4 regions of the Neorhizobium descurainiae genome follow, and region 1 is predicted to be linked to each of the others. Evidence: predicted binding sites of a transcription regulator. Region 1 holds the regulator's gene; each other region holds the start of a gene.
The links. Region 1 encodes PhoB, which activates phosphate uptake and scavenging genes when phosphate is short. Its sites were predicted from a motif close to TGTCATNNANCTGTCAT; they were not measured.
Positions count from the first base shown of each region.

Region 2: the regulator PhoB is predicted to act here: its motif matches at 2,647-2,663, upstream of ACMGE0_RS09955 (DUF2794 domain-containing protein).
Region 3: the regulator PhoB is predicted to act here: its motif matches at 5,753-5,769, upstream of ACMGE0_RS08800 (DUF47 family protein).
Region 4: the regulator PhoB is predicted to act here: its motif matches at 3,440-3,456, upstream of ppk2 (polyphosphate kinase 2).

Region 1 covers NZ_JBLFFK010000018.1:111,280-118,846, forward strand. Annotated here, with positions in the region: gene ACMGE0_RS25115 (Hsp33 family molecular chaperone) at 1-600, opposite strand, end outside; gene argF (ornithine carbamoyltransferase) at 787-1,704, opposite strand; gene ACMGE0_RS25125 (aspartate aminotransferase family protein) at 1,759-2,955, opposite strand; gene ACMGE0_RS25130 (GcrA family cell cycle regulator) at 3,364-3,897, shown strand; gene ACMGE0_RS25135 (PACE efflux transporter) at 4,084-4,518, shown strand; gene phoB (phosphate regulon transcriptional regulator PhoB) at 4,538-5,221, opposite strand; gene phoU (phosphate signaling complex protein PhoU) at 5,248-5,961, opposite strand; gene pstB (phosphate ABC transporter ATP-binding protein PstB) at 6,005-6,820, opposite strand; gene pstA (phosphate ABC transporter permease PstA) at 6,835-7,567, opposite strand, start outside.
Region 2 covers NZ_JBLFFK010000004.1:190,122-197,688, forward strand. Annotated here, with positions in the region: gene ACMGE0_RS09940 (ABC transporter permease) at 1-525, shown strand, start outside; gene ACMGE0_RS09945 (Bax inhibitor-1/YccA family protein) at 757-1,503, shown strand; gene ACMGE0_RS09950 (GNAT family N-acetyltransferase) at 1,614-2,171, shown strand; gene ACMGE0_RS09955 (DUF2794 domain-containing protein) at 2,237-2,626, opposite strand; gene ACMGE0_RS09960 (DUF1223 domain-containing protein) at 2,945-3,694, opposite strand; gene ACMGE0_RS09965 (TSUP family transporter) at 3,899-4,636, opposite strand; gene acnA (aconitate hydratase AcnA) at 4,714-7,407, opposite strand.
Region 3 covers NZ_JBLFFK010000003.1:419,805-427,371, forward strand. Annotated here, with positions in the region: gene ACMGE0_RS08765 (GNAT family N-acetyltransferase) at 1-7, opposite strand, end outside; gene sseA (3-mercaptopyruvate sulfurtransferase) at 13-876, opposite strand; gene ACMGE0_RS08775 (alanyl-tRNA editing protein) at 902-1,639, opposite strand; gene ACMGE0_RS08780 (cysteine synthase A) at 1,661-2,698, opposite strand; gene ACMGE0_RS08785 (cupin domain-containing protein) at 3,037-3,681, shown strand; gene ACMGE0_RS08790 (DUF982 domain-containing protein) at 3,740-3,979, opposite strand; gene ACMGE0_RS08795 (inorganic phosphate transporter) at 4,080-5,084, opposite strand; gene ACMGE0_RS08800 (DUF47 family protein) at 5,084-5,725, opposite strand; gene ACMGE0_RS08805 (DUF1236 domain-containing protein) at 5,943-6,332, opposite strand; gene ACMGE0_RS08810 (DUF899 family protein) at 6,436-7,158, opposite strand; gene ACMGE0_RS08815 (alpha/beta hydrolase family protein) at 7,317-7,567, shown strand, end outside.
Region 4 covers NZ_JBLFFK010000004.1:212,257-219,823, reverse strand. Annotated here, with positions in the region: gene ACMGE0_RS10090 (PhoX family protein) at 1-858, shown strand, start outside; gene ACMGE0_RS10085 (SixA phosphatase family protein) at 1,090-1,638, opposite strand; gene leuC (3-isopropylmalate dehydratase large subunit) at 1,758-3,179, opposite strand; gene ppk2 (polyphosphate kinase 2) at 3,501-4,415, shown strand; gene ACMGE0_RS10070 (amino acid ABC transporter permease) at 4,453-5,271, opposite strand; gene ACMGE0_RS10065 (basic amino acid ABC transporter substrate-binding protein) at 5,275-6,072, opposite strand; gene rplS (50S ribosomal protein L19) at 6,214-6,759, opposite strand; gene ACMGE0_RS10055 (sulfite exporter TauE/SafE family protein) at 7,018-7,567, shown strand, end outside.

The DNA.
Region 1 (7,567 bases):
CGCCACGAGGCCGCCTGCCCGCCAGTTGTGGCGCGGCTTGCCTTCGGCATCGCGGTCGAAGAGCTCGGCCACGCCAAGGCGCACCTTGGTCGGGATTTGTTCCGACTGGCGGAAATAGACGCCGGCGATCTCTTCGAGCGAGGAGCCGTCGAGCGGCACGATGCCCTGATAAGGCTGCATGCCGCGGCCCTGGTCGATGGTGAAGGCGAGCACGCCGCGCCCGAGAAGATCGGGAGGCGAGGTCCTGCCCTCTTCGAGGGCTGCGGCAAGGGCTTCCTCGTCATAACGCGCGTAGGCGCGCAGCGCATCGGGCGTCGAGAAATCCGCCACCAGGAGATCCACCGGGCCGTCGCCCTTGGTCTGGACCGTGAACTTGCCGTCGAACTTCAGCGACGTGCCGAGCAGAGCCGTCAGCACGACCGCTTCCGCCAGCAGCCGCGCGACCGGCGCGGGATATTCATGGCGGCCGAGAATGGCATTGAGGAGCGGCCCGAGCTGCACCGCCCGGCCGCGGACGTCCAGCCCCTCCACCTGGAAGGGCACGACGCGGTCGTCTCCGGCAAAGTCGAGATCGTTCAGTTCCACAGTCGCTTCCGCCATGACTTCACTCCTTCGCGCCGAGCCTTCAAGCTTTTACACAAGCGCCGGCCCAAGCGGAACCGTTGGCCGGAGGAAAAGACGTCGACGATGTACGTTGAGGCGCCGCTTCCTCTCAAGGCGCGGTGCAGTTGACTGCCGGTAGATGGGACCGGCTTCCACGAAAATCAAGGCTTGCCGTGAGCGGAGCTAGACCGCGCCGAAGCACCACGCAAGAATGGATTTCTGCGCGTGGAGACGGTTCTCTGCCTCATCGAAGACCACCGACTGCGGACCGTCGATGACTTCGTCGGTCACCTCCTCGCCCCGATGGGCCGGCAGGCAGTGCATGAAGAGCGCATCCTTGTCGGCCCGCTTCATCAGCGCTCCGTTGACCTGATAGGGCTGGAAGATGTTATGGCCGCGCGCCTTGTGCTCCTGGTTCATCGAGACCCAGGTATCGGTGACGACGAGATCGGCACCGGCCACCGCGCGCTCGGCATCATGGCAGAGCATGACATCGCCGCCGTTGTTGCGTGCCCAGTTCAGGAACTTGTCGTGCGGCTCGGACCCCAGGGGCACCGCCATGTTCATGCGATAGCCGAAGCGGGCCGCTCCTTCCACGAAAGAATGCAGCACGTTGTTGCCGTCGCCGGTCCAGGCGACAGTCTTGCCCTTCACCGGCCCGCGATGCTCCTCGAAGGTCATCAGGTCGGCCATGATCTGGCAGGGATGCGTATCGTCCGTCAGGCCGTTGATGACCGGCACCGTCGCATGTTCGGCCATTTCGATGAGGCGCGCATGATCGGTGGTGCGGATCATGATCGCATCGACATAACGGGACAGCACCTTTGCCGTATCGCCGATCGTTTCGGCGCGTCCGAGCTGCATCTCCGTGCCGGAGAGGAAGAGCGTTTCGCCGCCGAGCTGGCGCATGCCGACATCGAAGGAGACGCGGGTGCGCGTGGAGGGCTTTTCGAAGATCATCGCCAGCATCTTGCCGGCAAGCGGCTTTTCCGCCGTGCCAGCCTTGGTCGCCTGCTTGCGCGTCTTGGCGTCGTCGAGGATCGTCCTCAGGTCTTCCGAGGACATGGCGGAAAGATCGAGAAAATGTTTCGGTGCGGCCATACTAACGGTTCCCTATCGAGAGGGAACCATCGAATGGCGCCCCCTTCTCGCCCCTCAGGCGGATTTCTTCAGTTCGGCGGAGGAAAGCTTTTCCGCCGCCTTTTCAAGGCGGGCAAGGCCTTCGCGGGCCTCCTCGGCGGTGACGGTGAGCGGCGGCAGGAGGCGCACCACATTGTCGCCGGCCGGGACGCCCAGCAGATGTTCGTTTCGCATGGCGACGACGAGATCGCCGGCGGGCACCTTGGCCTTGACGCCGAGGAGCAGGCCTTCGCCGCGGACGTCCTCGATGACATTCGGAAAGCGATCCTTGAGCGCCGCAAGACCCTGGCGGAAGACAAGGGCCACGTCGCGGACATGCTGAAGAAACCCGTCGGCAAGGATCACGTCCAGAACGGCATTGCCGACAGCGACGGCGAGCGGATTGCCGCCATAGGTCGTGCCATGGGTACCGGCGGTCATCCCCGAAGCCGCATCCGCGGTCGCCAGGCAGGCGCCGAGCGGGAAACCGCCGCCGATGCCCTTGGCAAGCGCCATGATATCGGGCGTGACCCCCGACCACTCGTAGGCGAAGAGTTTACCGGTGCGGCCGACGCCCGTCTGCACTTCATCGAAAACCAGGAGCAAGCCGTTGTCATCGCAGATCTTGCGCAGCGCCTGCAGGAATTCCTTCGGAACCGGACGGATGCCGCCTTCGCCCTGGATCGGCTCGATGAGGATCGCAGCCGTCTTTTCGGTGATGACGGCCTTCAGCGCTTCCAGATCGCCGAAAGGCACCTGGTCGAACCCTTCGACCTTCGGCCCGAAGCCTTCCAGATATTTCGCCTGACCGCCGGCGGCGATGGTCGCAAGCGTGCGGCCGTGGAAGGCGCCTTCGAAGGTCACGATATGGAACCGCTCCGGATGGCCCTTCACATACTGATAGCGGCGGGCCGTCTTGATGGCGCATTCCAGTGCTTCCGCACCCGAGTTCGTGAAGAACACCTTGTCCGCGAAGGATTTCTCGGCGAGGCGGCGCGACAGCGTCTCCTGGCCCGGCACCTCATAAAGATTGGAGGTGTGCCAGACCTTCTCGGCCTGCGCCTTCAGCGCTTCGACGAGATGGGGATGGGCATGACCAAGCGAGTTGACCGCGACGCCCGATCCGAAATCGAGATATCGCTCGCCGCTTTCCGTCACGAGCCATACGCCCTCGCCGCGCTCGAAGCGCAACGGGGCCCGGGCAAAGGTGTCGAAAAGCGCGGCTTCAGCCATGGCGACATCACTCCTCTAGGCAATCCGAAAGACCGGCCAAACCGGCCGGAAAAATCAAAAATGCCGCCCAGTGGGGCGGCGGGGGCACTATCGGGGTTTAGGGCCCGAATGTCAACAAAGCCCGGCACCTTAGCCGGCTTTGCCGAAGAAACAGGCAGGCACCTGCATATGTGACAAAAATGACTCTCCCCAACAGCAAGTTGGGGAAAACCAAGAAATCGATTCCTGCAGATTCTCCCGACTCTTGCCACGGAGTCAGCCTCACACTAGGTTAATCGTCAATTACTAGACTGCATGCGGCGGAACTAGTCACCTCAAGCATAGATGTAGTGGGTGTTGCGGAATGATGTCTGCAGCAAAGGTGGAAGGATTCTGCATGCCTGCAACGTTCAAAGGCGGAGAACGGGCATGAACTGGACAGACGAGCGCGTCGAAAAACTCAAAAGATTGTGGTCGGAAGGCTTGAGCGCCAGCCAGATCGCCGCACAACTCGGAGGCGTGAGCCGCAATGCCGTGATCGGCAAGGTGCACCGCCTCAGCCTGCCGGGCCGGGCAAAGGCCGGCGGCACCATGGCCACGGGCCGTTCGGCGGCCAAGCGGACCACGTCGGCGCCCCGGGCTCCGAACTATGCGTCGCGTGTCGCCACCCGGACCGTCGCCCGCGCAGTCGGCGCGACCCTTCTCAAGGAAGAGATCGAAGTCGAGGCTTTCGAGGAGATGGAATATCGTCCGGCCGCCAATGTGGTGGTGCCTATCTCCCGTCGCCTCGCCCTGACCGAGCTCACCGAGCGCACCTGCAAGTGGCCCGTCGGCGACCCGCTCAAGGAAGATTTTCACTTCTGCGGCTGCGACTCCCCGGACAACTCGCCCTATTGCGGCTACCACACGCGGCTTGCCTACCAGCCGGTGCACGAGCGCCGCAGGGCCGCCGCCCGGGCCTGAGAAGAGCACGGCAGGACGATGCATTGAAAGCGGGCCCCGGCCCGCTTTTTTCCTGCGTATGGCAGCTATGCCGCGCCGAGGCTTGCCGAACGGCGCGAAAACACCTATCTCATTGCGGCGAGGACGACCTCCCCCATACCGGGCACAATGTCGGGACGACCCGAGGCTTTATTCTTGGGTTAAGAAATGCGCTCGACACGTGATCGTATCCGCCACGCCATCAGCTTCGAAGTCATCGCGCTTCTCATCGTCACGCCGCTCGGGGCGCTTGCCTTCGGCAAGCCGGTTTCCGACATCGGCGTCATCGCGATCGGCGGCGCGACGATCGCGACCGGCTGGAATTATCTCTACAACCTCGGCTTCGACCATCTGATGCGGCGGCTGACCGGTGGCACGCAGAAGACGCCGGCAATACGCGTGGGCCATGCCGTCCTTTTCGAGGTGGGCCTGCTCATCGTGCTTCTGCCGTTCGTCGCCTGGTATCTCGGCATCAGCCTGTGGGAAGCGCTGATCATGGACGTGGCTTTTGCCGTCTTCTACGTCTTCTATGCCTTCATCTTCAACTGGGGCTATGACCGGCTGTTTCCGCTGCCGGAATGGCAGGAGGCGGAGGCGCGCTGACGCGCGCCTCTTTCGGCAGTCAGGATTCCATCGAATAACCGGCCCCACGGACGGTGCGGATGACGTCCTGCATGTTGGAGAAGTTCAGCGCCTTGCGCAGGCGTCCCACATGCACGTCGACGGTGCGCTCGTCGACATAGATGTCGTGGCCCCAGACGCCATCCAAAAGCTGCGAACGGGAGAAGACCCGGCCGGGCGACGCCATCAGGAACTCCAGCAGGCGGAATTCCGTCGGGCCGAGGCGGACTTCACGGCTCTTGCGATGCACGCGATGGGTCTCGCGGTCGAGCTCGATGTCGCCGCAGCGCAGAACGCTGGAGAGCACTTCCGGGCGGGCGCGCCGCAGCATGGCTTTGACACGGGCCATCAGTTCCGGCGTCGAGAAGGGCTTGACCACATAGTCGTCCGCCCCCGTGGCCAGGCCACGGACGCGCTCGCTCTCTTCGCCGCGGGCGGTCAGCATGATGATCGGCAGGCGCTCCGTTTCGGGGCGCATGCGCAGACGCCGGCAAAGTTCGATGCCGGAAACGCCGGGCAGCATCCAGTCGAGGATCAGAAGATCCGGCGTGCGCTCCTGAAGCCTTATCTCGGCCTCATCCCCACGCAGGATCGTCTCGACGTCGTAACCTTCAGCTTCGAGATTGTAGCGAAGAAGCACGCTCAGCGCTTCCTCATCCTCCACGACAGCGATTTTTGGCAGCATTCTCACTCTGCTCCGTCAGCATTCCGTCATTCGGTGATCGCGCCGAGGGTGTTCGACGTGTCGTCCTTGGGACGCTCGCCTTCCGGCTGGGCACCCGTCGTCATGTAGTAGATCGTCTCGGCTATGTTGGTAGCATGGTCGCCGATGCGCTCGATGTTCTTGGCGCAGAACAGGAGATGGGTGCAGGTGGTGATGTTGCGCGGATCCTCCATCATGTAGGTGAGGAGCTCGCGGAACAGCGACGTGTACATCGCGTCGATTTCCTCGTCGCGGATGCGGATCGCCTCGGCCTTCTCGGCGGAACGGCTCGCATAGACGTCGAGCACTTCCTTGAGCTGCACGAGCGCGAGATCGGAAAGGTGCTCGATGCCGCGTGCAAGCTTGCGCGGCACGCCGGTGCCCTGAACCGCGATGACCCGCTTGGCGGTGTTCTTGCCGAGATCGCCGACGCGTTCCAGATCGCCGGCGATGCGAAGGGTGCCGACGATCTCGCGAAGGTCGGACGCCATGGGCTGGCGCTTGGCGATCGTGACGATCGCCTTGTCCTGGATCTCGCGCTCGGCGTGGTCCAGGATCACGTCGTCGGAGATGACCTTCTGGGCGAGCGCAGAGTCGGAGTTCACAAGCGCGCGCACGGCATCCGAGCACATCTGCTCGGCCAGGCCGCCCATTTCGGAAATGCGGCGGCTCAGATATTTCAGTTCATCGTCGTAGGCCGACAGGATATGGGTCGATGCCATCTTCTAATCCTCGAAATTGGTGTCAGGCGGCACAGTCGGCTGATCAGCCGAAACGACCCATGATGTAATCCTGGGTACGCTGGTCGTCCGGGTTGGTGAACATCTTGTCCGTGTCGTTCTCCTCGACCAGCTGGCCGAGATGGAACATGGCGGTGCGCTGGGACACGCGGGCGGCCTGCTGCATCGAATGCGTCACGATGACGATCGTGTAGTTGGCGCGCAGTTCGTGGATGAGTTCCTCGACCTTGGCGGTGGCGATCGGATCGAGCGCCGAACAGGGTTCGTCCATCAGGATGACTTCCGGCGACACGGCGACCGCGCGGGCGATGCACAGACGCTGCTGCTGGCCGCCGGAAAGGCCGGTGCCGGATTCCAGCAGCCGGTCCTTCACTTCGGTCCAAAGGCCGGCGCGCTGAAGGCTGGCCTCGACGATCTGGTCCATGTCGGCCTTGTTCCTGGCCAGCCCGTGGATGCGCGGGCCATAGGCGATGTTCTCGTAGATCGATTTCGGGAACGGGTTCGGCTTCTGGAAGACCATGCCGACGCGGGCGCGCAGCTCGACGACGTCGATCTGCGGATCGTAGATATCGTCCGTATCGAGGGTGATCTTGCCGGTGACGCGGCAGTTCTCGATCGTGTCGTTCATGCGGTTGAGGCAGCGCAGGAAGGTCGACTTGCCGCAGCCGGAGGGACCGATAAGAGCCGTCACGGTGTTTTCACGGACGTTGAGGTTCACATCGAAAAGCGCGCGCTTCTCGCCGTAATACACGGACACGTCCTTCCCGATCATCTTATGCGAAACATCACTCATCTTCTGGTCCAGCGCCTTTTCAACTGCTGCTTCTGACATCATGTTCATCGTGTCTACTCCTTCTACCAGCGACGCTCAAAGCGCCGCCGCAAGAGAATTGCGCCAACATTCATTACGATGAGGAACAGGAGCAGGATGATGATCGCTCCCGAGGTACGCTCGACGAACGCGCGCTCGGCTTCGTTCGCCCACATGTAGATCTGCACCGGCAGCGCCGTCGACGGGTCGAGCGGCGTGGTCGGATAGTTGGCCACGAAGGCGACCATGCCGATCAAAAGCAGCGGTGCGGTTTCGCCGAGCGCGTGGGCGAGCCCGATGATGGTGCCGGTCAGGATGCCCGGCATGGCAAGCGGCAGGACGTGATGGAAGATCGTCTGCATCTTGGAGGCGCCGAGACCCAGAGCTGCCGCGCGGATCGACGGCGGCACGGCTTTCAGCGCCGCGCGCGTGGCGATGATGATCGTCGGCAGCGTCATCAGGGTCAGAACCAGGCCGCCCACCAGGGACGCGGAACGCGGCAGGCCTGCAAAGTTGACGAAGACGGCAAGCCCGAGGAGACCGTAGACGATCGAGGGGACCGCCGCGAGGTTGTTGATGTTCACCTCGATCAGGTCGGTGAACCTGTTCTTCGGTGCGAACTCCTCGAGATAGATCGAGGCCGCGACGCCGATCGGCAGCGACAGGACGAGCACGATCAGCATCATATAGAACGAACCGATGAGGGCGACACCGACGCCGGCGGCCTCCGGACGGCTCGATGCGCCGTTGACGAAGATGCCGGTATTGAAGTGCTTC
Region 2 (7,567 bases), on a different contig from region 1:
CTTGCCACGCTGACCGATCCTTCCGCCACCGCCCAGGAGGAGGCCTCGATCCTGCGCGCCGTCACCAATGCCTATCCGACCATCACCAGCGTGCGGGTGAAGGATGCGATCGACATCGTCGACCAGCTCGTCGGCCAGCTCGCGACCGCGATCCGTGCTGCGGCGGCCGTGGCGCTCATCGCTTCCGTCCTGGTCCTCGCCGGTGCGCTCGCCGCCGGCAACCGCGCCCGGGCCCACGATGCCGTGATCCTCAAGACCCTCGGCGGCACGAGGCATATGCTGATGCGCGCCTTCTCCTACGAGTACATGATCCTCGGCGCGGCGACCGCGATCTTCGCACTTGTCGCGGGCGGCGCCTCCGCCTGGTTCGTGGTCAGCCGCATCATGCGGATGCCGTCGACCTTCCTGCCGGACGTGGCACTCCTCACCCTCGCCGTTTCGCTGGTGCTGACCGTCGGGATCGGTCTCGCCGGCACCTGGCGGATCCTCGGCCAGAAGGCGGCGCCGGTGCTCCGCGAACTGTGACTCGCCCATAGGTAGCGTTTTCCATTAACTCCCGGATCAAAATCCTGCCGGAACGTCCCATAGGTTGCTAAATTACGCCTGCGGCTTGCGTTTTCGCTTGCGGAACCCCTTGTATGTGAAGCAAACTCACATCATATTTGACGGCAGGCTTGCTGAAGCTCCGCAGCGGCGCCTGGGTCTGACAAAGGGGGCCCGACACCGTGACTAACTTCGGAGCTTAAAGAGGAAACAATGGCTGACTTCAACAACTACCAGAACCGAATGGCGCAGACCCGCGTCCAATCCGGTGCGATGATCGACGAGGGCCTCCGTGCCTATATGCTGAAGGTTTACAACCTGATGGCACTCGGGCTTGCGATCACCGGCGTAGCGGCCTTCCTGACATGGCAGATGGCAGTTGCCGACGGCCAGCTTACGGCTTTCGGCCAGTTGCTTTATGCCAGCCCGCTTAAGTGGGTTGTCATGCTGGCTCCGCTGGCGATGGTCTTCTTCCTGAGCTTCCGGATCAACTCGATGAGCGTCGCAGCCGCGCAGACGACCTTCTGGGTCTATGCCGCGCTGATGGGCCTGTCGCTGTCCTCGATCTTCCTGGTCTTCACCGGCCAGAGCATCGTGCAGACCTTCTTCGTCACGGCCGCCTCCTTCGGCGCCCTGTCGCTCTACGGTTACACGACCAAGAAGGACCTGTCGGCGATGGGTTCGTTCCTGATCATGGGCCTCTTCGGCCTGATCATCGCCTCGGTGGTCAACATCTTCCTGGCTTCGTCTGCCCTCGGCTTCGCCATCTCCGTGATCGGCGTGCTGATCTTCGCGGGCCTCACCGCCTACGATACGCAGAAGATCAAGGAAATGTACTACGATGGCGACGACGTGGCCGTCATGGGCCGCAAGGCGATCATGGGCGCCCTGACGCTTTACCTCGACTTCATCAACCTCTTCACGTTCCTGCTGCAGTTCCTCGGCAATCGCGACGAATAACGGCACCGGACATGAATACGAAGAAGGCGGCTCTCGGGTCGCCTTTTTTGTTGCCCGCCTCCGCGACGCGGCATAGGTTCGGACATTCTCTTCAACGACTGCCTGCCCCGATGACCTTCCGCCTCCGCGACGCCACCTTGGCCGATCTTCCCGCCATCACCGAAATCTACCGCGACAGCGTGCTGAACGGCACTGCGAGCTACGAGATCGTCCCGCCGGGAGAGGCGGAGATGATGAGCCGGTTCGAAGGGATCAGGAGCAAGGGCTATCCGTATATCGCCGCCGAAGGCGAAGGCGGCGCGCTTCTCGGCTACGCCTATGCCTCGGCCTTCCGCACCCGCCCGGCCTATCGCTGGCTGGTCGAGGATTCGATCTATCTCGCACCGGAAGCGCGCGGTCAGGGCATCGGCCGGGCGCTGCTCAAGGAATTGCTCGTCCGCTGCGAAGCGCTCGGCTTCCGGCAGATGGTCGCCGTCATCGGCGGCGCGAGCGCCGCTTCCGTGGCTCTTCATCGCGGCCTCGGCTTCGAGCTGACCGGCACGCTGAAAGGCACCGGCTTCAAGCACGGGAAATGGCTGGACACGGTTTTGATGCAGGCAGCACTTGGCGAGGGCGCCGCGACAGCTCCTGACCGGAATGCCTATCCCGGCTCGCTGTTTGCCGAATAGGCGCACGCCGCCGGAAAGCGGCTTCGGGATTGCGGCTGCGATAAAATCCGAAAGGATCGGATCGCTCAGTCGATCAGTTTCAGCACCTTGTCGAAGACCTTGAGCACCTGCGGCAGCTCATGGCCGCGCTTGAGGATCGTGCCGTGCGTGTTGAGCACGCAATAGGCGCCCTGCTTGTTGGCGAGCTTCGGGTTCTTCTCGATCCGGAAGAGCGGCATTTCGCCAGACCGCTTGAAAACGGAAAAGACCGCGCGGTCCTTGAGGTGGTCGATCGCGTAATCCTTCCATTCCCCTTCGCCGACCATGCGGCCGTAGATTCTGAGAATCGCGTCGAGCTCGCGCCGGTGGAAGGTCACCGGGACGGGATCGCGGCTCTGCCTGTATTCGCTGAGGTTGACGACGACGGTTGTGTCCTGGGGTCTCTGCGCCCCCGGCAATTCCGGCTGATCGGTCATCAAGGCTCCCAAACTCGTCGATGTCGGAGATGTGACAGTGTGCCCGAGAGCCTGGAGCGTTTCAAGGCTAAATGGAGATCCGCGGCCTCTCCTGTGGACCGCCGCACGTTTTTATTCTTGCCCCATTTCGAACAAAACAGTGCCTGATTTCGAAGCGAGATTGATTGCGTTGGTTGGCGCGGTTCTCGCGCCATATGGCCCGGTCTGGTACATTGACCCTTACCCCCAGCCCCCCAATGTTTCCGGATCGGGCCGCCGACACCTCACCCGAACAAGGATCCGACGACCGCGCAACGGTCCTCGGCAAATATTTCCGGGTCAGTATTTCTTGCGGCCGGCCATCAGGATCGTGGCGCCGAGGATGGCCGCCGGCTCGCCGCTGGGACCGGAGGCCTGCAGCAGGATAGCGCAGCCGTCCTTCTTGGATTTGCCCATCAGCTTGCCCGGCAGGGTCAGCTTCATGCTCTGGCCGTTCCACGTGCCGACGGACTGCACGTCATAGACGGCATGCCAGTATTCCATGTTCTTGCCGCTGTTCTCGCCCTTGGTCACTTCCACCTGCTGACGCCTGGTGAAATAGGCGACCACGACATCCGCCCGCCCCTTGCCGCCGCCGATCTCGATTTCGATCTCGTCGCCGCGCATGACCGCAGTGACCGGCACGATCAGCCCTTCGCCTGCCGCGCCGAGTTGCGTGACCCTGTCATTGATGACGGAAATATCCGTTCCCTTCACATGATCGCGGCCGTTGATGATCGCCTGCGGCGTGTAGACGCCGCTGCGGCCGAGCGTCTTGGCATAACCGTACTGCCTCTCGGTGTTCTCCCGCGAACTCAGCGTGTCGGTCCAGCCGAGATAGTTCCAGTAATCCACATGATAGGAGAGCGCCACCACATCGCCCTGCGCCACCAGGTTTCCGAGCGTCGCATCCGCGGGTGGGCAGGAGGAGCAACCCTGGGAGGTGAAGAGCTCCACCACGCCCTTTGGCGCCCGTACTTCTCCCGCCAGCGTGACGCCTGCGTAAAGCAGGCCCGCAAGAAGGATTACGGAGCGGAAGCGGAGCGGCATGGGTGGCTGACCTTTTTTATCAGGGTAACTGTTATCCACGATTGCTCGCGGCAATCAAGAGCGATCGACGGCTAACGTACGGGCTGGCGGAAAGTAACCATCCTGCCGCCTCAAGAGAAAGTCACGAAGGGGTGAGGACCGGATAATTGATCGTCTTCCTGACACATTTCCTTGGACGGCATCCGCCCTGGGACCCAAGCTCCGTCAAATCAGCTTCAGCATGCCCTGCGTGAAATAAACGGCTCCCACGCCGGTGACGATCCAGCGCGTCCAGGCACGGAAATTGGCATCCGTCATCTTCTGCAGGATGTCGTTGCCGGCCCTTGCCCCGAGAATGGCGATCGGCGCCGCGATCAGGATCGAGGCCCAGTCGGCCGGCGGCAGGGCGGTCGCCGCGTTCCAGTAGAACACCACCTTGGTGGCATGCGAGGCCACCTGCACCGCCGCCTTGGTGGCGATCACCTTGCGCCGGTCCATCATCGTGCGGATGAAGAAGATGTCGATCGTCGGGCCGGAAACGCCGACGCCCACCGTCAGAGCCCCGGCGATCAGTCCGCAGACAAGCGCGTGATGCGGCTTGGACGCGTCGAGCCGCAGCTTCGAGACCGGCAGCCAGACGAGGACCGGCATCAGCCCGATCGCGATCGACACCACGATAAAGTCCGGCTGGTAGTCGACGATCAGCAGGATGATGCTCGAAATGACGAGGCCGAGACCCAGGATGCCGAGGATCCCGTAGTCGATATAGGCGCGGGAGAACCAGGCGCGGGAGCCGTTCGACACCATCTGGATGACGCCGTGGATGGCGATCGCGGTGCCGACGGGATAGAGGAACAGCAGGACCCAGAGCAGGATCAGCCCGCCCGCCATGCCGAAAATGCCCGAGAGTAGCGATGTCAGGAAGACGGTGACGGCCATTCCGATGAGGATGACGACGGTCAAGGGCAGGTAGCCTCAGGCGGGAGCATGCCGGAATGCATCCGCCGGAGCCGAGCTCCGGCGGATGTTCATTTCGTCGCTCAGGCGGCGAGGTCGCGCAGAACGGTCTGCAGGATGCCGCCGTTGTTCATGTAGACGACCTCGTCGAGCGTATCGATGCGGCAGAGGATGTTGATCTCCTTCACCGTGCCGTCGCCATAGGTGATCTTGGCGGTCTTCCATTCGCGCGGCTTGATGTCGCCTTCGAGACCCTCGATGGTGACGGTCTCGTCGCCCTTGAGGTTGAGGCTCGCCCAGGTCGTGCCTTCCTCGAAGACGAAAGGAACGACGCCCATGCCGACCAGGTTCGAGCGGTGGATGCGCTCGAAGGACTGGGCGATGACGGCCTTGACGCCGAGCAGGTTGGTGCCCTTCGCGGCCCAGTCGCGAGACGAACCGTTGCCGTATTCGACGCCGGCGAAGATGACGAGCGGAACGCCTTCTTCCTTGTACTTCATCGCGGCGTCGTAGATCGACATCTCTTCCTTCGACGGATAGTGGATGGTGTAGCCGCCTTCCTTGCCGTTGGGGCCGAGCATGTGGTTGCGGATGCGGATGTTGGCGAAGGTGCCGCGCATCATGACTTCATGGTTGCCGCGGCGCGTTCCGTACTGGTTGAAGTCCGCTACGCCGACGCCATGCTCGGTGAGATAGGCACCGGCGGGCGAAGCCGCCTTGATCGAACCGGCCGGAGAAATGTGGTCGGTGGTGATCTTGTCGCCGAAGAGGCCGAGAACGCGGGCGCCCTTGATGTCCTTGATGCCGCTACCCTTCTTGCCCATGCCGACGAAGTAGGGCGGGTTCTGGACATAGGTCGAATTGTCGTCCCAGGCATAGGTCTGGCCCGACGGAGCGTTGACGGCCTGCCAATACTGGTCGCCCTTGAAGACATCCGCATACTTCGTCTCGTAAAGCTCGCGGGTGACGTATTTCTGGATGAACTCCTGCACTTCATGCGAGGTCGGCCAGATGTCCTTGAGGTAGACCGGCTTGCCGTCCTTGTCCTCGCCGATCGGCTCGCTGGTCAGGTCCTTCTGCACCGTGCCGGCGAGCGCGTAGGCGACGACGAGCGGCGGCGAAGCGAGATAGTTCGCCTGGACGTCCGGCGAGATGCGGCCTTCGAAGTTGCGGTTGCCCGAGAGCACGCCCGAAACGATGAGGCCCTTGTCGTTGATCGTCTTGGAGATCGGCGCCGGCAGCGGGCCGGAATTGCCGATGCAGGTCGTGCAGCCGAAGCCGACGAGATTGAAGCCGAGGGCATCGAGATCCTTCTGCAGGCCGGACTTCTCGAGATATTCGCCGACGACCTGCGATCCGGGCGCCAGCGAGGTCTTGACCCAGGGCTTGGACTTCAGGCCCTTGGCGACCGCGTTGCGGGCGAGAAGGCCGGCTGCGATCAGCACCGACGGGTTGGAGGTGTTGGTGCAGGAGGTGATGGCGGCAATCGCCACGTCGCCATGGCCGAGATCGAAATCGGTGCCTTCGACCGGATAACGGTTGGAAAGCTGGCCGGGCTTCTTGTAGTCGTTCTCCATCGAGGTCGCGAAGCCGGAAGCGATGCCTTCCAGCGGGATACGGCCTTCCGGACGCTTCGGGCCGGCCATCGACGGCACGACGTCGCTCAGGTTCAGTTCCAGCGTGTCGGTAAAGACGAGGTCCGCGCCGTCGCCTTCGCGCCACATCCCCTGAGCCTTCGAATAGGCTTCGACGAGCGCAATGCGCTCCTTGGTGCGGCCGGACATGGTGAGGTAGCGGATCGTTTCGCCGTCGACCGGGAAGAAGCCGCAGGTCGCGCCGTATTCCGGACCCATGTTGCCGATCGTGGCGCGGTCGGCGAGCGGCATGTTGTCCATGCCCGGGCCGAAGAATTCGACGAACTTGGAGACGACGCCCTTCTTGCGCAGCATCTGCGTGACGGTGAGCACCAGGTCGGTCGCGGTGACGCCTTCCTTGAGCTTGCCGGTGAGCTTGAAGCCGATGACCTCGGGCAGCAGCATGGAGACCGGCTGGCCGAGCATGGCCGCTTCCGCTTCGATGCCGCCGACACCCCAGCCGAGAACGCCGAGGCCGTTGATCATCGTCGTGTGCGAATCGGTGCCGACGCAGGTGTCCGGATAGGCGATCGTTTCGCCGTCCTCTTCCTTCGTCCAGACGGTCTGGCCGAGATATTCGAGATTGACCTGGTGACAGATGCCGGTGCCGGGCGGAACGACGCGGAAGTTCTCGAACGCCTGCTGGCCCCATTTCAGGAAGCGGTAGCGCTCGCCGTTGCGCTGGTATTCCAGCTCGACGTTGCGGGCAAACGCCTGCGGCGTGCCGAATTCGTCGACGATGACCGAGTGGTCGATGACGAGATCGACGGGCACGAGCGGGTTGATCTTTTCCGGATCGCCGCCGAGCGCCTTGATGCCGTCACGCATCGCGGCGAGATCGACCACGGCCGGAACGCCGGTGAAGTCCTGCATCAGCACGCGCGCCGGACGGTAGGCGATTTCGCTTTCGGCGAGGCCCTTGTTGTTCAGCCATTCGGCGACCGAAAGAATCTGCTCCTTGGTGACCGACTGGCCATCTTCGAAGCGGAGCAGGTTCTCGAGAAGGACCTTCATGGAGAAGGGAAGCTTCGAAACGCCCGGAAGACCGTTCTGCTCTGCCTTGGGCAGGCTGTAATAGACATAGTCCTTGCCGCCCACGGTCAGGACGGAACGACAATTGAAGCTGTCGAGAGATTTTGCCACGGAAAATAACCCCGCTGATACGTAAGAGCCTACACGCGCGTGCGGACGCCTATGCACTTCATGCACATCAGGATGCGGGTGCGACCATTTCCGCTGTCCGCACGAGAAGATTTGTGGGTCTTCAGGTTCGGCGCAAGATGGAAATCACGCCGGCCGCTGG
Region 3 (7,567 bases), on a different contig from region 1:
TGGCCATCGATATCAGGCTTTGGATGCCGGCGGACCGGTGACGACCGGCGTATCCTGGCGGCTGCCCCATTCGGTCCAGGAGCCGTCATAGAGAGCGTTGTCCTCATGGCCGAGGGATTCGAGCGCCAGCGTGATGATCGCCGCGGTGATGCCCGAGCCGCAGCTCGTGACGACCGGCTGGCCGAAATCGATGCCGGCATCCTCGATCGCCTTGCGGAGTTCCGGCAGCGAACGAAGCTTGCCGTTTACCGAGAAGGTGCCGGAGGGCAGGCTGACCGCACCCGGCATATGGCCCGAGCGCATGCCGGCGCGGGGTTCCGGTTCGGTGCCGGCGAAGCGGCCCGCCGAGCGCGCGTCGGCAATCTGCCGCGAACCCTCGCTGACGATCGACAGCATGGTCTGGAAATCGATCACCTTGTCTAGGCGGAAATTCGGCGTGAAGACGGCCGGCTCGGGCGAGGGAACCGCCGTTTCGAGCGGCCGGTCTTCCGCCTTCCAGCCGTCGAGGCCGCCGTCGAGGACGAAGACCTCTCTGGCGCCCATGATGCGGAACAGCCACCAGCCGCGTGGCGCGGAGAAGATGCCCGGGCCGTCATAGATGACGATGCGGTCGGTCTCGCTTATGCCCATCTTGCCGACGGTTTCGGCGAAGACCTCCGGCGCGGGGACCATATGCGGCAGGCCGGTCGAATGATCGGCGACCTTGTCATGGTCGAAACGCAGGGCGCCCGGAATATGCCCGGCCGCATATTCGGCGTCGGCATCGCGGTTTTGCGCCGGCAGATAGAAGGAGGCGTCGAGGATTTTCAGGTCCGGGCTGCCGAGCTCGCTCTGAAGCCACTCGGACGAAACGACGAAACGGCTGGTTTCGCTCATGACATGTCTCCCTTACGGCCGAAAATCAGCCCTCTGCGGCAGGTTCGCCGAACCGGATGCGAAAACGGCGGTTTTCCTTGCCCTTCTTTTCGATCTTGGCGATGTGAATCGCCCCGACCTCCTGCGTTTCGGAGACATGTGTGCCGCCGCAGGGCTGGCTGTCAACGCTGGAGTTTTCGCCGATGCAGACGAGGCTGACGCGGCCCATGCCGATCGGCGGGCGGACGTTCTTCGATTTGACGATGCCGGGGTTGGCGGCAAGCTCCTCGTCGGTGATCCACTGAACGTAGACGGGGTGGTTCTGGGCGACGAGTTCCATGAGCTTCGCCGTCACTTCTTGCCTGTCTATCGTCTCGGTCATGTCGAAATCGACGCGGGATTCGTCCTCCCCGACCGCAGCCCCGGTGATCGGATAGGGGCAGACGACGGAGAGCAGGTGGCAGGCGGTATGCATGCGCATCAGCTTGTACCGGCGCGGCCAGTCGATATGCAGCACCAGCTTCTCGCCGAGAAGCGGCTGCGGCTCGCCTTCGAGCGGTACGTGGATGACGATGTCCTTGGTGGCGCCGTGCTTCGTCTGGCCGAGCGCGATCTTCGTGCCGTCGGCGCGTTCCAGCAAGCCCGTGTCTCCGGGCTGCCCGCCGGAGGAGGCGTAGAAGCACGTGCGGTCCAGCTCGATGCCGCCGTCCTCGTGGATGGCCGTCACCACCGCTTCGGCCGTCGATAGGTAGAAGTCGTCGCGGTAGAGGGCTTCAACGGGCATGGATCGCTCTATTCTCGGATATCAGGCGGTCTGGAAGGGAACGGGGATCTGCCGCTTCTGCGTCAGCCAGGCCGGCACCGGGAGGCCCTTCGACTTCAGGAAGTCGGGATTGAAGAGCTTCGACTGATAGCGGTTGCCGTAGTCGCAAAGGATCGTCACGATCGTATGGCCGGGGCCGAGATCCCTGGCGAGCCGGATGGCGCCGGCAATGTTGATGCCGGTGGAGCCGCCGAGGCAGAGGCCTTCGTTCTCGACCAGATCGAAGATGTGAGGCAGCGCCTCGGCATCGGGGATGCGATAGGCGAAGTCAGGCGTGAAACCTTCGAGATTGGCGGTGATGCGTCCCTGGCCGATGCCTTCGGTGATCGAGTTGCCCTCGGCTTTCAGCTCGCCATGGGCGTAGAATTCGTAGAGCGCCGCGCCCTCCGGATCGGCGATGCCGATCTTGACGTTCGGGTTCTTCGCCTTCAGGCCCTGAGCGACGCCGGCAAGCGTGCCGCCCGAGCCGACCGAGCAGATGAAGCCGTCGACCTTGCCGCCGGTCTGTTCCCAGATTTCCGGGGCGGTCGTCTCGACATGCGCTTCGCGGTTGGCGACATTGTCGAACTGGTTGGCCCAGATTGCGCCGGCAGGTTCGCTCCTGGCGAGCTCTTCGGCAAGCCGGCCGGAGATCTTCACGTAATTGTTCGGGTTCTTGTAGGGGACCGCCGGCACCTCGACCAGCTCTGCGCCGAGAAGCTTCAGCGCGTCCTTCTTTTCCTGGCTCTGGGTTTCCGGAATGACGATGACGGTGCGGTATCCGAGCGCCTTGGCGACCAGCGTGAGGCCGATGCCGGTATTGCCGGCCGTCCCTTCGACGATGATCCCGCCGGGTCTGAGCAGACCCTTCTTCTCCGCGTCGCGGATGATGTAGAGCGCTGCGCGGTCCTTGACCGACTGGCCGGGGTTCAGGAACTCCGCCTTGCCCAGGATTTCGCAGCCGGTCGCTTCGGACGCGCCCTTGAGCCGAAGAAGGGGCGTATTGCCGATCACATCGAGGACGGAGGAATAGGAGCTCATCGCGACACCTTGTTGTTCTGCGCTGATTTAAGACCGGTCTTTTCGGCGGACAAGCGCCGTAGAGCAAGAAATTCTGTTTCGGGAACGGGCGGGCGTCGATAAAATCCATCTTCTGTCGGTGGAGCGTCGGGAGCGACGTTTCAACAGGAAGAAAGCTTCGTTTGGCTCCTCGCACGAATTCACGATCCAATCAAAAATTTCAGAATATTATTATCATATTATAAGTAGTAAAAAGAACTTCCGATCATGCGTATCTCAAGGCTGTTGAAGCCAATACTGAACCGTGCCATTCGAAATTTATCCGCAGCGTGAATTCCGCTCGCGAATTGGCCTTTGATATGTCACTGAGCTCCGAAAGGTTGGATTTCCTGATCGCACATTACGTGTCCGGCTCTCTTCCGGAGCCGGCCCGTGCCCTTATCGGTGCGCATCTGGAAATGCGGGCTTCGGCAGCAGAGTTTGCCGAGGTGCTGGAGGATTTGGCCGGCGACGCTCTGCATCACGGCGATACCCTGGCAGTTTCCGCGCGAGACCGGCGGTTGCAGGAGATCGTCAATTCAGCGCCTATGCCATCCGGCCCTCGGTCGGAGATCGGCGCGGCGTCGAAATTCCCGGCCTCGCTGCGGGCCTATGCGGGCTTCGATCTCCCCGACATTCCCTGGAAACTGAGGCTGCCAGGACTTCGGCGGCACGTTATAGAAAAGTCTTCCGAAGTGGAGGCGAGCCTCCTGTGGGTGCGGCCGGGCAGGGCGCTGCCCCATCATCGCCATCACGGTCTGGAGCTGACGCTGGTGCTCGAGGGCGAATTCCACGACCAGCGGGGCCGTTTCGGCGAAGGCGACGTCTCGATCGCGGACGAGACGCTGAACCACCGGCCGGTCGCCGGAAAGCGCAGGCCATGCGTCTGCTTTCTCGTGCTGTTCGCGCCGATCGCCTTCTCCGGTTCCCCGTTCCGGTTCATCGGCGACATCATCGGCATGTGAAAAGGATCGAATCTAAAAGGAATTGAAAAGGCCGGTCCTTCGACCGGCCCCGCCGCTTTCAGTTCAGATGGAGCTGGGCTTCGCTCACCGCCTGCTCGAAATGCTGACGCGCCTCCTCCGGCGATCTGCGTCCGTCGAGCGCTGCGCGGCAGGCGCTGCGGGCCTTGACGAAGTGCGGTCCGCGCATGTCCGGCCAGCGATCCGTCAGCAGGGCCAACGCCTCGAACGGTCCGTTGATGACCTCCGTGCCCAGATGGCCGAATGCGACGCGAACAGGTTTCTGCCAGCTTGTTTGCATGTTTGTCTCCTCCCTGGATACCAACCATGAAGAACGACGAGGGGGGCAAATGGTTCCCTGCCGATGCAAAAAATTTGCAGCCGCATGGTGGGGCCGGCGCTCACTGGAAAAGGCCGGCGAGCCAGTAGAACAGCGCGGAAATCAGCGCCGCGGCGGGAAGCGTCACGAACCATGCGAAGACGATATTGCTGGCGATGCCCCAGCGGACTGCCGAGACCCGTCGAGCGGTGCCGACACCGATGATCGCGCCGGTGATGGTGTGGGTTGTCGAGACCGGGATGCCGAGCCAGGTCGCGCCGAACAGCGTCAGGGCGCCGCCCGTTTCGGCGCAGAAGCCCTGCATGGGATTGAGCCTGGTGATCTTCGATCCCATCGTGTGCACGATGCGCCAGCCGCCGAAAAGCGTGCCGAGCGCCATGGCCGCCTGGCAGGTGATGACCACCCAGAAGGGCACGTGGAACTCGCCGCCGAGACAGCCTTGCGAATAGAGGAGGACCGCGATGATGCCCATCGTCTTCTGAGCGTCGTTGCCGCCATGGCCGAGCGAATAGAGCGAAGCGGAGACGAATTGCAGCACGCGGAACGTGCTGTCGACGGCGAAAGGCGTCTGGCGCACGAAGGCCCACGAGACGATCAGGACCAGGGTCAAGGCCAGGAAGAAGCCGATCGCCGGCGACATGAAGATTGCGCCGACGGTTTTCGTGAGGCCGCTCCAGACGATCGAGCTGAGGCCCACCTTGGCGAGACCGGCGCCCACCAGCCCGCCGATCAGCGCGTGCGACGAACTCGACGGAATGCCGAAAATCCAGGTGGCGATGTTCCAGATGATCGCCCCCATCAGCGCGGCGAAGATCACCTGCGGCGAGACGATATCCGGATCGATGATGCCGGTGCCGAGCGTTTCCGCCACATGCAGGCCGAAGAACAGGAAGGCGATGAAGTTGAAGAAGGCCGCCCAGAAGACCGCGTATTGCGGCCTGAGCACGCGGGTGGAGACGATGGTTGCGATCGAGTTCGCCGCGTCATGCAGGCCGTTCAGGAAGTCGAAGAAGAGTGCGATGCCGATCAATCCGACGAGCAGCGGGAAGGCGAGGGAGGCTTCCATCAGACATTCTCGATCACGATGCCGCTGATCTCGTTGGCGACGTCCTCGAACCGGTCGAGCACCTTTTCGAGCTCGCCGTAGATCTCGCTGCCGATGAGGAAGCCCATGGCGTTGCCGGTGCCGTGACGGTGGAAGAGGTCCTTGAGGCCCTGGTCGTAGAGGTCGTCGGAGCGGCCTTCGACGCGGGTGATCTCCTCGGCGATCGCGCCGAGCCGCGACGCGTTGGGGCCGATCCTGTTGAGCAGCGGCACCGCCTCTGCGATGAGATGCGCGGCCTGGACGATCTCCCCGCCCATCTGCTGCATCAGCGGGTCGAAGCTCGTCTGTTCGAACAGCCGGATCGTCTTGACCGTCTTGTGCATCATGTCGATCGCGTCATCCATGGATTGGATGAGATCCTTGATGTCGCCGCGGTCGAAAGGAGTGATGAAGCTGCGGCGTATGGCCTGCAGAACTTCGCGGGTGATGTCGTCCGCCTCGTCTTCAAGCGTCACGATGCGCTGGCAGTTGCCGTCGATGTCCTTGCCGGCAAGCAGTGCGTTCAAGGCTTCCGCAGCGCCGACCACCGTGCGGGAATGCTGCGCGAAAAGATCGAAGAAGGCATCCTCGCGGGGAAGCAGTTTTCTGAACAGGCCCAGCATACGAGGCTCCCCTTGCATCTTTCCGACTGTCATAAATGTGTCATAAAGCGTGAAAGGCGAGACTGGAAAGTGCCGGAAAAGATTTCCTGTGGACGACAACGTTTGCTTTTTTAAGCCGGCTAATGATTTGTTTTCCTGAGGGAATCGAAAAGAGGGGACCTAAAAGGCAAGGCCGCCGCACCGGTGGGTGCGACGGCCTTGCATTGATGGTATTCCGTCAGTCGATGATCTGCACGACGGTATGGGTCTGGGGATCGACGATCACGCGCTGCTCGTTGACGATCGCATAGGCATAGGTCGGCGCTTCCGGAACCGGAGTGAGCACCACCTGCTGCGGGATCGGCTGTCCGACGACGACGCGCTCCCGGACCACGACCGACTGCTGGACCGGCTGTTCGCGGACATAGGTGACGACGCGTTCCGGCGGCGGGTCGATGGCCGTGCCGGCTGCCGCACCGACGATGCCGCCCACCGCTGCGCCGACCGGACCGCCGACGATCGCGCCGGTGACAGCACCGCCCACGGCGCCGTTGACGGTGCTTTCCTGTGCGGCGGCACCCGTCGCAACGAGGCCGATCGCGGTAGAAATGAGAATCAACTTGTTCATGACCACTTTCCTTTCGGTTGAGGTGGCCGAGGAACGTCATGGCTCTCCTTTTCGTTCCGCCAAAACCGGCGCTTCGGACCTAAGTCCTAACATCTTCAAGCCTTTAGGCCGTGGTGATGACCGAGTAGGACAATTTCGGATACCAGTGCGGCGATCGCCCTTCCGGCGTGGCGTCGAGGATCGTCCAGAGGGGCATGAGGTCGGGCGCCCCGCGCGGGTCCTGTCCGGGATCGGCGGTGACCGCACCCATTTCCTGGCTCCAGAAATGCCGCATGGTCCCGTCCCGGCGGGTGAAGACGTTGAAGGCGGCATCGTCGCTGCCGTTCGCGCCGAGCGCGTGATAGTCCCGGCTGAAATCGCCTGTCATGTCCGAATAGAGCGGAAGGTGATGCCAGCCCCGCTCGTTCTTGAAGTCGATCAGGCGCCTGATCGGCGAGCGGGCCACGACCGCGAACGCCACCCGTTGCCGGATGTCCGGGACCTCCCCGTCCCAGGACGAGAGCAGGGACGTGCACATGGGGCAGGGACGCTCCCGTTCCGGGCCGAACATGTAGCTGTAGACAACCAGGGTTTCCTTGTCGGCGAACAGGTCTTCGAACGAGACCGGGCCGTTCTCGCCCTCGAACGCATAATTCCTGGGCACTGCGCCGCCCGGCGGCAGCCGGCGCCTCTGTTCGGCGACACGTTCGATATGGCGCCTGAGCTCGATCTCCTCCGCAAGCAGGGCATCGCGCGCCTCCCGGTATGCGGCGCTTTCGTTGGGGAACCGCACCCCGTTCTTCATCGCCAGCTCGATTGCGGGTCTGAGGCTCTGCACATCGTTCATGACATATCCTCCATCTGTCTCTTGCGCAGGAGACGGGTCCGGCTCCCGCTGCTAAACATCGTTTCGGGCGAACGCGTCTCGCCCTGACCCAAGGACGCCCGGCGGCCTCCCGAGCCGACGGGCACCTGTGAAAAATGCGCTCTAAATGAGGGAGCAAAATGTCGGAACGATTTCTGATCGAGGGGCCGGAGAATGCGGAATTTACGATCTTGCTGGCGCATGGCGCCGGCGCGCCGATGGATTCGGCATCGATGACGGCCGCGGCGAGTGCGCTTTCGGCCAAGGGGTTCCGCGTGGCGCGCTTCGAATTCGGCTACATGGCGTCCCGGCGGATGTCGGGCGACCGCAAGCCGCCGCCCAGAGCCGAGACACTCAATCCGGAATACCGGGACGCGATCGCCGAGTTCGG
Region 4 (7,567 bases), on a different contig from region 1:
GGCACCTACAATCCCAATGATCGCGCCGCGAACCTGAGCCTTCTCGACACCGGCACGCTCTATGTCGCCAAGTTCGACGAGGGCGGCACGATGCAATGGCTGCCTCTGGTTCACGGTCAGGGTCCGCTGACCGCCGAAAACGGCTTTGCGAGCCAGGCCGACGTCCTCATCGAGACGCGCCGCGCCGGCGACCTTCTCGGCGCCACCAAGATGGACCGCCCGGAAGACGTGCAGCCGAACGGCGTCAACGGCAAGGTCTATGTCATGCTCACCAACAACACCCGCCGCAAGGCGGAACAGGTCGATGCGGCCAATCCGCGCGCCGAGAACGCGTTCGGCCACATCATCGAGATCACCGAGGACGGCGGAGATTTCACCGCCACGTCGGGCAAGTGGGAAGTGCTTCTGAAATGCGGCGATCCTTCGGTTGCGGCGGTCGGCGCGACCTTCTCCACCGAGACGACGAAGAACGGCTGGTTCGGCATGCCGGACAACTGTGCGGTCGATTCGGCCGGCCGCCTCTGGGTCTCGACCGACGGCAACAACAACAAGGCGACCGGCCGCACGGACGGTCTCTGGGCCGTCGATACGGAAGGTGAGGCGCGGGCGACGTCCAAGCTCTTCTTCCGCGTGCCGGTCGGTGCGGAAATGTGCGGCCCGCTCTTCACGCCGGACGACGAGACGGCCTTCGTCGCCGTCCAGCATCCGGGCGACGGCGGCGACGATTGGGAAGGCCACGGCCGTCCGTCCTATTACGAGGATCTCTCGACGCGCTGGCCGGACTTCAAGGACGACATGCCCGTGCGTCCGGCGGTGCTCGCCATCACCAAGATCGGCGGCGGCAAGATCGCCGTCTGACGCGCCGCTTGCGACGACAACAGGGCCTCGCTGCAATCGGCGGGGTCTTAGACTGCCGACAAAGGCAAGAACTTCTCTTCCGTCATGCTCAGGCCTGTCCCGAGCATCTGCAAACCATTGATGTTTGCAGATCCTTGGCACAAGGCCGAGGATGACGGGAGGTTTGTGAGCGAGCCGGGCTAGCTGTCGGCCGCGGGCTTTTCATATGGCCGGCTCACCCGCGTATTGCCGTCACTTAAGCGAACGCGGCGTGACGAAGCGTTCGAGGCGACCTGATCCCTCGCTGATCTCCCGCCAGTCGGCGGCGTCGAAATCGATCACGGCAAGCCCGGCGGTCGGAAACTTCTCCGCCATCTTCCGGCGGGCATCGGCATTCCCCGTGCCCGTCAGCAGAAGCGCAAGTTCCTGAAGGCCAGGATTGTGTCCGACGATCAGGACGTTGCGGTAAACGGGCTCGACCTGCGCGAGGATGTCGAGAATTTTCATCGCGGATACTTCGTAGACCCCGGCATGGTCGCGCACTTCCCCATCCCCCGGTAACTCGTCCCGAACCAGCATCCAGGTCTCCCGGGTGCGCCGGGCAGGGGAGACGAGAGCAAGGTCGGGAAGAAGCCCTTCGCGGGCCATATAGTCGCCGATCAGCGGAGCCGCTTTCCTGCCGCGCGTCGCGAGCGGCCGCTCTTTATCCGCCACGCCCTCGGGCCAGGCGGATTTCGCATGCCGCAGCAGTATCAGCCTGCGGCCGGGGTCGTCCGATCTCTTTTGCGGTCGCTTGGACATGGCAGCCATTATGATGCCAAAGCGTCCGTTTGTCTGCTGTCGAGTCTATTGCCTGCCTTCAACAAAAAACCGCCCCCGGGGAGGGGCGGCATTGTTTTCCGTGATCGGGGAAGTCTGGATCACTTCCACTCGCGGATATCGACGAAATGGCCGGCGATCGCGGCTGCGGCGGCCATGGCCGGCGAGACGAGATGGGTGCGGCCCTTGTAGCCCTGACGGCCCTCGAAATTGCGGTTCGAGGTGGAGGCGCAACGCTCGCCCGGCTTCAGCCGGTCGTCGTTCATGGCAAGGCACATGGAGCAGCCCGGCTCGCGCCATTCGAAGCCCGCTTCCTTGAAGATTTTGTCGAGGCCCTCGGCTTCGGCCTGTTCCTTCACGATGCCCGAGCCCGGGACGATCATGGCGGAAACGGTCGAAGCCACCTTCCTGCCCTCGACGACCTCGGCGGCTGCGCGCAAATCCTCGATGCGGCCGTTGGTGCAGGAGCCGATGAAGACGCGGTCGACCGCGATATCCGTCATCCTGGTGCCGGGCTTGAGGCCCATATATTCCAGCGCGCGCCACTTGGAGGCCCGCTTCGTCTCGTCCTGGATGTCGTCCGGGTTCGGCACGGTGCCCTGAACGGAAACCACGTCCTCGGGCGAGGAACCCCAGGAGACGATCGGCGGCAGGTTGGCGGCGTCGAGCACGACGACCTTGTCGAAATGCGCGCCTTCTTCCGTGTGCAGTGTCTTCCAGTAGTCGAGCGCCATGTCCCAGGCCTTGCCCTTCGGTGCGCGCGGCTTGTCCTTGATGTATTCGAAGGTCGTCTCGTCAGGCGCGATCAGGCCGGCGCGGGCGCCGCCTTCGATCGTCATGTTGCAGACCGTCATGCGGCCTTCCATGGAGAGCGAACGGATCGCTTCGCCGGCGAATTCGATGACGTGGCCGGTGCCGCCGGCGGTGCCGATCTCGCCGATGATGGCGAGGATGATGTCCTTGGCGGTGACGCCTTCGGGAAGCTTCCCGTCGACGCGCACCAGCATGTTCTTCGCCTTCTTCTGCACCAGCGTCTGGGTGGCGAGCACATGCTCCACTTCGGACGTGCCGATGCCGTGCGCCAGTGCGCCGAAAGCGCCGTGGGTGGAGGTGTGGCTGTCGCCGCAGACGATCGTCATGCCGGGCAGGGTGAAACCCTGTTCGGGGCCGACGATATGGACGATGCCCTGGCGGACGTCCTTTTCGGAATAATATTCGACGCCGAAATCCTTGGCGTTCTGGGCAAGCGCCTCGACCTGAATGCGGCTTTCCTCGTTCTTGATGCCTTCATGGCGGTCGGCGGTCGTGGGAACGTTGTGGTCGACGACGGCCAGCGTCTTTTCCGGCGCCCGGACCTTGCGGCCGGCCATGCGCAGGCCTTCGAAAGCCTGCGGCGACGTCACCTCGTGCACGAGGTGACGGTCGATATAGAGGAGACAGGTGCCGTTTTCGTCTTCGGAGACGACGTGGTCGTCCCAGATCTTGTCGTAAAGGGTCCGAGGGGCAATGTGCTGTGCGCTCATGGCTGCTATCCGTAAAGCTGAATGGAACGAGGGATTTCTGTGGGGCAGCCGCAGGCTGCCTCGTGCTGAGAAGATCAGCTAAGTCGGTCGCAAAGCGCCCCGGATACGCGCGCGAAGAAGCGTGCCGGCAGGCGCTTGTGGTCCTGCAGCACGATGAACTGGTTCGCGAGGCATCCGAATTTCGATCCCATGGCGGCTCCAATAACAGTTTTCCGCAAAATCGGCAATCGGTTTGCGTCGGCGGAAACCTGTCGCATCGCTGTCATAAAGTTTTCGCGGAAACGTGCTTGATCTCCTTTTGAGAACGGAGGGATGTTCAAGATGTCCGAACCCATGGAAGACCAGCTCAGCCGCATCAAGGACGAGATCGCCGACAGCTTCGATGAAGAGCTTGAGATGCAGATGGAGGAAGACCGGCTCGATGAGCTGGTCGCCGAGGGCATGTCGGAGCCCGCCGAACCGACGCTCGATCGCAGGATTTACTTCCGCGAGCTCTTCCGTCTCCAGCACGAGCTCGTCCGCCTGCAGGACTGGGTGCAATACAAGAAACTGAAGATGGTCGTGCTCTTCGAGGGCCGCGACTCCGCCGGCAAGGGCGGCGCCATCAAGCGCGTCACCCAGCGCCTCAATCCGCGTGTCTGCCGCGTCGTGGCGCTTCCGGCGCCCACCGAGCGCGAGCGGAACCAGTGGTATTTCCAGCGCTATGTGCCCCACCTGCCGACCGCCGGCGAAATGGTGCTTTTCGACCGCTCCTGGTACAACCGTGCCGGCGTCGAGCGCGTCATGGGCTTCTGCACGAAGGACGAGCTGGAGGAATTCTTCCGCTCCGTGCCGGAATTCGAGCGCATGCTCGTGCGCTCCGGCATCATCCTCGTCAAATACTGGTTCTCGATCACCGACGAGGAGCAGGAATTCCGCTTCAAGATGCGCATCCACGATCCGCTGAAGCAGTGGAAGCTCTCGCCGATGGATCTGGAAAGCCGGGTCCACTGGGAGGAATATACCAAGGCCAAGGAAGAGATGCTGGAACGCACCCACATTCCGGAAGCGCCCTGGTGGGTCGTGCAGGCGGTCGACAAGAAGAAGGCGCGGTTGAACTGCATCGCCCATCTTCTTTCCCAGGTGCCTTACGAGAACGTGCCGAAGGAACCGATCGAGCTGCCGGGCCGTGTCCGTCATGACGATTATATCCGCCACCCGGTGCCGCCGGACATGTACGTGCCGGACGTCTATTGAACCTGACGGGACGGCGGCGCTTCGCCGCCGTCTCCGGTCATCGCTCAATCCGCCTGCGCATCCGGTGTTCGATGCCGCGCAGCGCCAGCGACAGGCCGATCGTCAGCAGCAGGTAGATATAGGTGACGATCGAGTAGGTCTCGAAGAAACGGAAGGATCCTGCGGCATAGACCTTGGCCATCTGGGTGATGTCGGCGATCCCGAGCACCGAGACGAGCGAACTATCCTTCACCATCGCGACGAAGTCGTTGGACAGCGGCGGGAAGATCACCCGCATCGCCTGCGGGAAGACGATCAGCCGGAAGCGCTGGAAGCGGGTGAAGCCGAGCGCCTTGGCCGCCTCGTTCTGTCCCTCGTCGACCGACTGGAAGCCCGCGCGAAAAATCTCGGCGATGAAGGCGGCATAGCCGATCATCAGCGCGATCACCGCCCTTGAGAGCAGCGAGAGGTCGCGCACGAGAAGCGTCGCCGCCCAGCCGCGCTCTATCAGCGGCGTCAGCGCCCAGTTCCAGAGCGCCACGAAGCCCGGCGCGCCGACGAAGGCGATATAGAAGAGCAGGACGAGAATCGGGATGCCGCGGATCAGTTCCACATAGAAGCGGGCGATCTGCCGGAGCAAGAGGCTGTCCGACAATCCGGCGAGCGCGATCCCCAACCCCAGCGCCGTCGCCAGCGAAAAAGCTGCGAGCGTCACGCCGATGGTGATGCCGATGCCTTTGACGACCACGCCGAAGACCTGCGCGTAAAGATCGTTGAACGCGATGACGGCCGCCAGCCCGAGGCAGAGCACACCGAAGGCGGCCAGCCACCAGGGAAAATCCCCTGGCGCTTCGGTTTTCCGGCGCGGAGGCGCCATAACCTACTGGCCCATCTTGTAGTCGAGGAACCACTTCTTGTTCAGCGCATCGAGCGTGCCGTCGGCCTTCAGCGCCGCGATCGCCGCATTGACCGGCTGGACGAGATCCGAACCCTTCCTGAAGATGAAGCCGAAGTCCTCCGCGCCGAGCGGCTCGCCGATGATCTTCAGCGAACCGCCGGAGGCCTTCACATAGCCTTCGCCGGCGGTGCTGTCCGTCAGCACCAGATCGACGTCGCCCGCCTTCAGCGCCTGCACCGTCGCTCCGAAGGTCTCGAAAAGCTTGATGCGCGGGTTCTGCTCGTTGCCGTCGAGGATCCCGTAGACCGCCGTGTAGAACGGGCTCGTTCCGGGCTGCGCGCCGATCAGGCCATTTTCAAGCGCAGCAAAGCTCTCTTCATCGGTGAAGCGTTTCTCGCCGCCGCGCACCAGCATGAGCTGCTGCGAGCGCATATAGGGATCGGAGAAGTCCACCTTTTCCTTGCGGTCGTCCTTGATCGTGATTCCGGTCATGCCGATGTCGTATTGCCCGTCGGAGACCGCCTGGATCATCGCGTCCCAGCTCGTGTTCTGGTACCCGACCTTGAAGTTCAGCCGCTTGGCGATCTCGTTCATCGCGTCGTATTCCCAGCCGATCGCCCGGCCGGATTTCGGATCGACGAATTGCAGCGGCGGATAGGCGTTTTCCGTCACCACCACGACGGTGCGTCCCTTGAGGTCCGGCAGTTCGTCGGCGGTGCCGACCGTCGGGGCAAGAACGAGCGCGGCGAGGCCTGCGAGAAAGGCGCGTCGGGTGGGCATCGAGAACTCCTCAAGGATCGATCGGCCCGAAAATCTCACATTTCAAAACCGGATGGCAAGGAGCGCCATTCCGCAATGGTTCCGCGAAAATAAAAAAAGGCGGCCCGGGAGCCGCCTTTTTCGAAAATGATCGTCCGAAGCTTATTCGGCAGATGCTTCCGCAGCCTTCGCCGCTTCGGCAGCTTCTGCCGCTGCCTTTGCTTCTGCGGCTTCCGCTGCTGCCTTTTCGGCGGCGAGAGCCTGGGCGGCGGCGATCTTCTCGGCTTCGATACGTGCCTTCTCGTCGGCAACGGCCTGGCGCTCGGCTTCGTTCAGCTTGCGGGCGCGGGTGCCGGTGTTCTCGACGATACGAGCCGACTTGCCGCGACGGTCGCGCAGGTAGTAAAGCTTGGCGCGGCGGACCTTACCGCGGCGGACGACGTCGACGCTCTCGACGAGCGGCGAGTAGACCGGGAAAACACGCTCGACGCCTTCGCCATAGGAGATCTTGCGAACGGTGAAGTTCTCGTTGAGGCCGCCGCCGGAACGGGCGATGCAGACGCCTTCATAGGCCTGCACGCGGGTACGGCTGCCTTCCGTCACGCGGACGTTGACGCGAACGGTGTCGCCCGGGGAGAATTCGGGAAGCGTGCGCTTGGCTTCGATCTTGGCGACCTGTTCGGCCTCAAGCTGCTGAATGATGTTCATCGTTTCAAACCTTTGGTTCTTCTGAAACAGCCAGAGCGCTCGATATACCTTTGGTCAAAGCCTCGGGGTTCGCCTTACCGGCAGAGCGGATTCGCCATTCTTTGTTGCTGGTCGACGGGAGATTTCCCATTTCCGCGTGCGCCAATACACGAAACAAACCCGCTTGTCATCCTTCGATTGCGATTTTGTAACGAAATGCCGGCTGTTGCCGCCTCATGTCGAAGCAGCTATGTCACGCTCAAGGGATGAGGAAACACCATGACAATCACGATGATGGCGCTGCTCGCCGCCGCGGGCTTTCTGTCGGGGGCGGTGAACGCGATTGCCGGCGGCGGCACGTTCCTGACATTCGGCGCCATGACGCTTGCCGGCATTCCGCCGATTTCCGCCAACGCGACCTCCTCGATCGTGCAGTTTCCGGGCTATGTCACGTCGACCATCGCCTATTGGGACGAGATTTCCCACCGCTGGCGCAGCGCCCTGCTGCTGGCGGTCGTTTCGGTCGTCGGCGCCTTCGGCGGCGCGTTCCTGCTGCTCTCGCTCGACAATCCTTCCTTCCGGCAGATCGTGCCCTGGCTGCTCGCCGCGGCGACGGCCGTCTTCGCCGCCGGCCCCTGGCTGAGGCCGAAGGCGTCGGCCGAACGCTCCGCCAATTCGCCCGCCTGCGTCATCGGCCAGTTCCTGACCTCGATCTATGGCGGCTTCTTCGGCGCCGGCATGGGCATCATGATGCTGGCGGTCCTCGGGGTCACCACCGGCGGCACCTATCACCACCTCAACGCGCTGAAGAACCTGCTGGCGGTGCTGA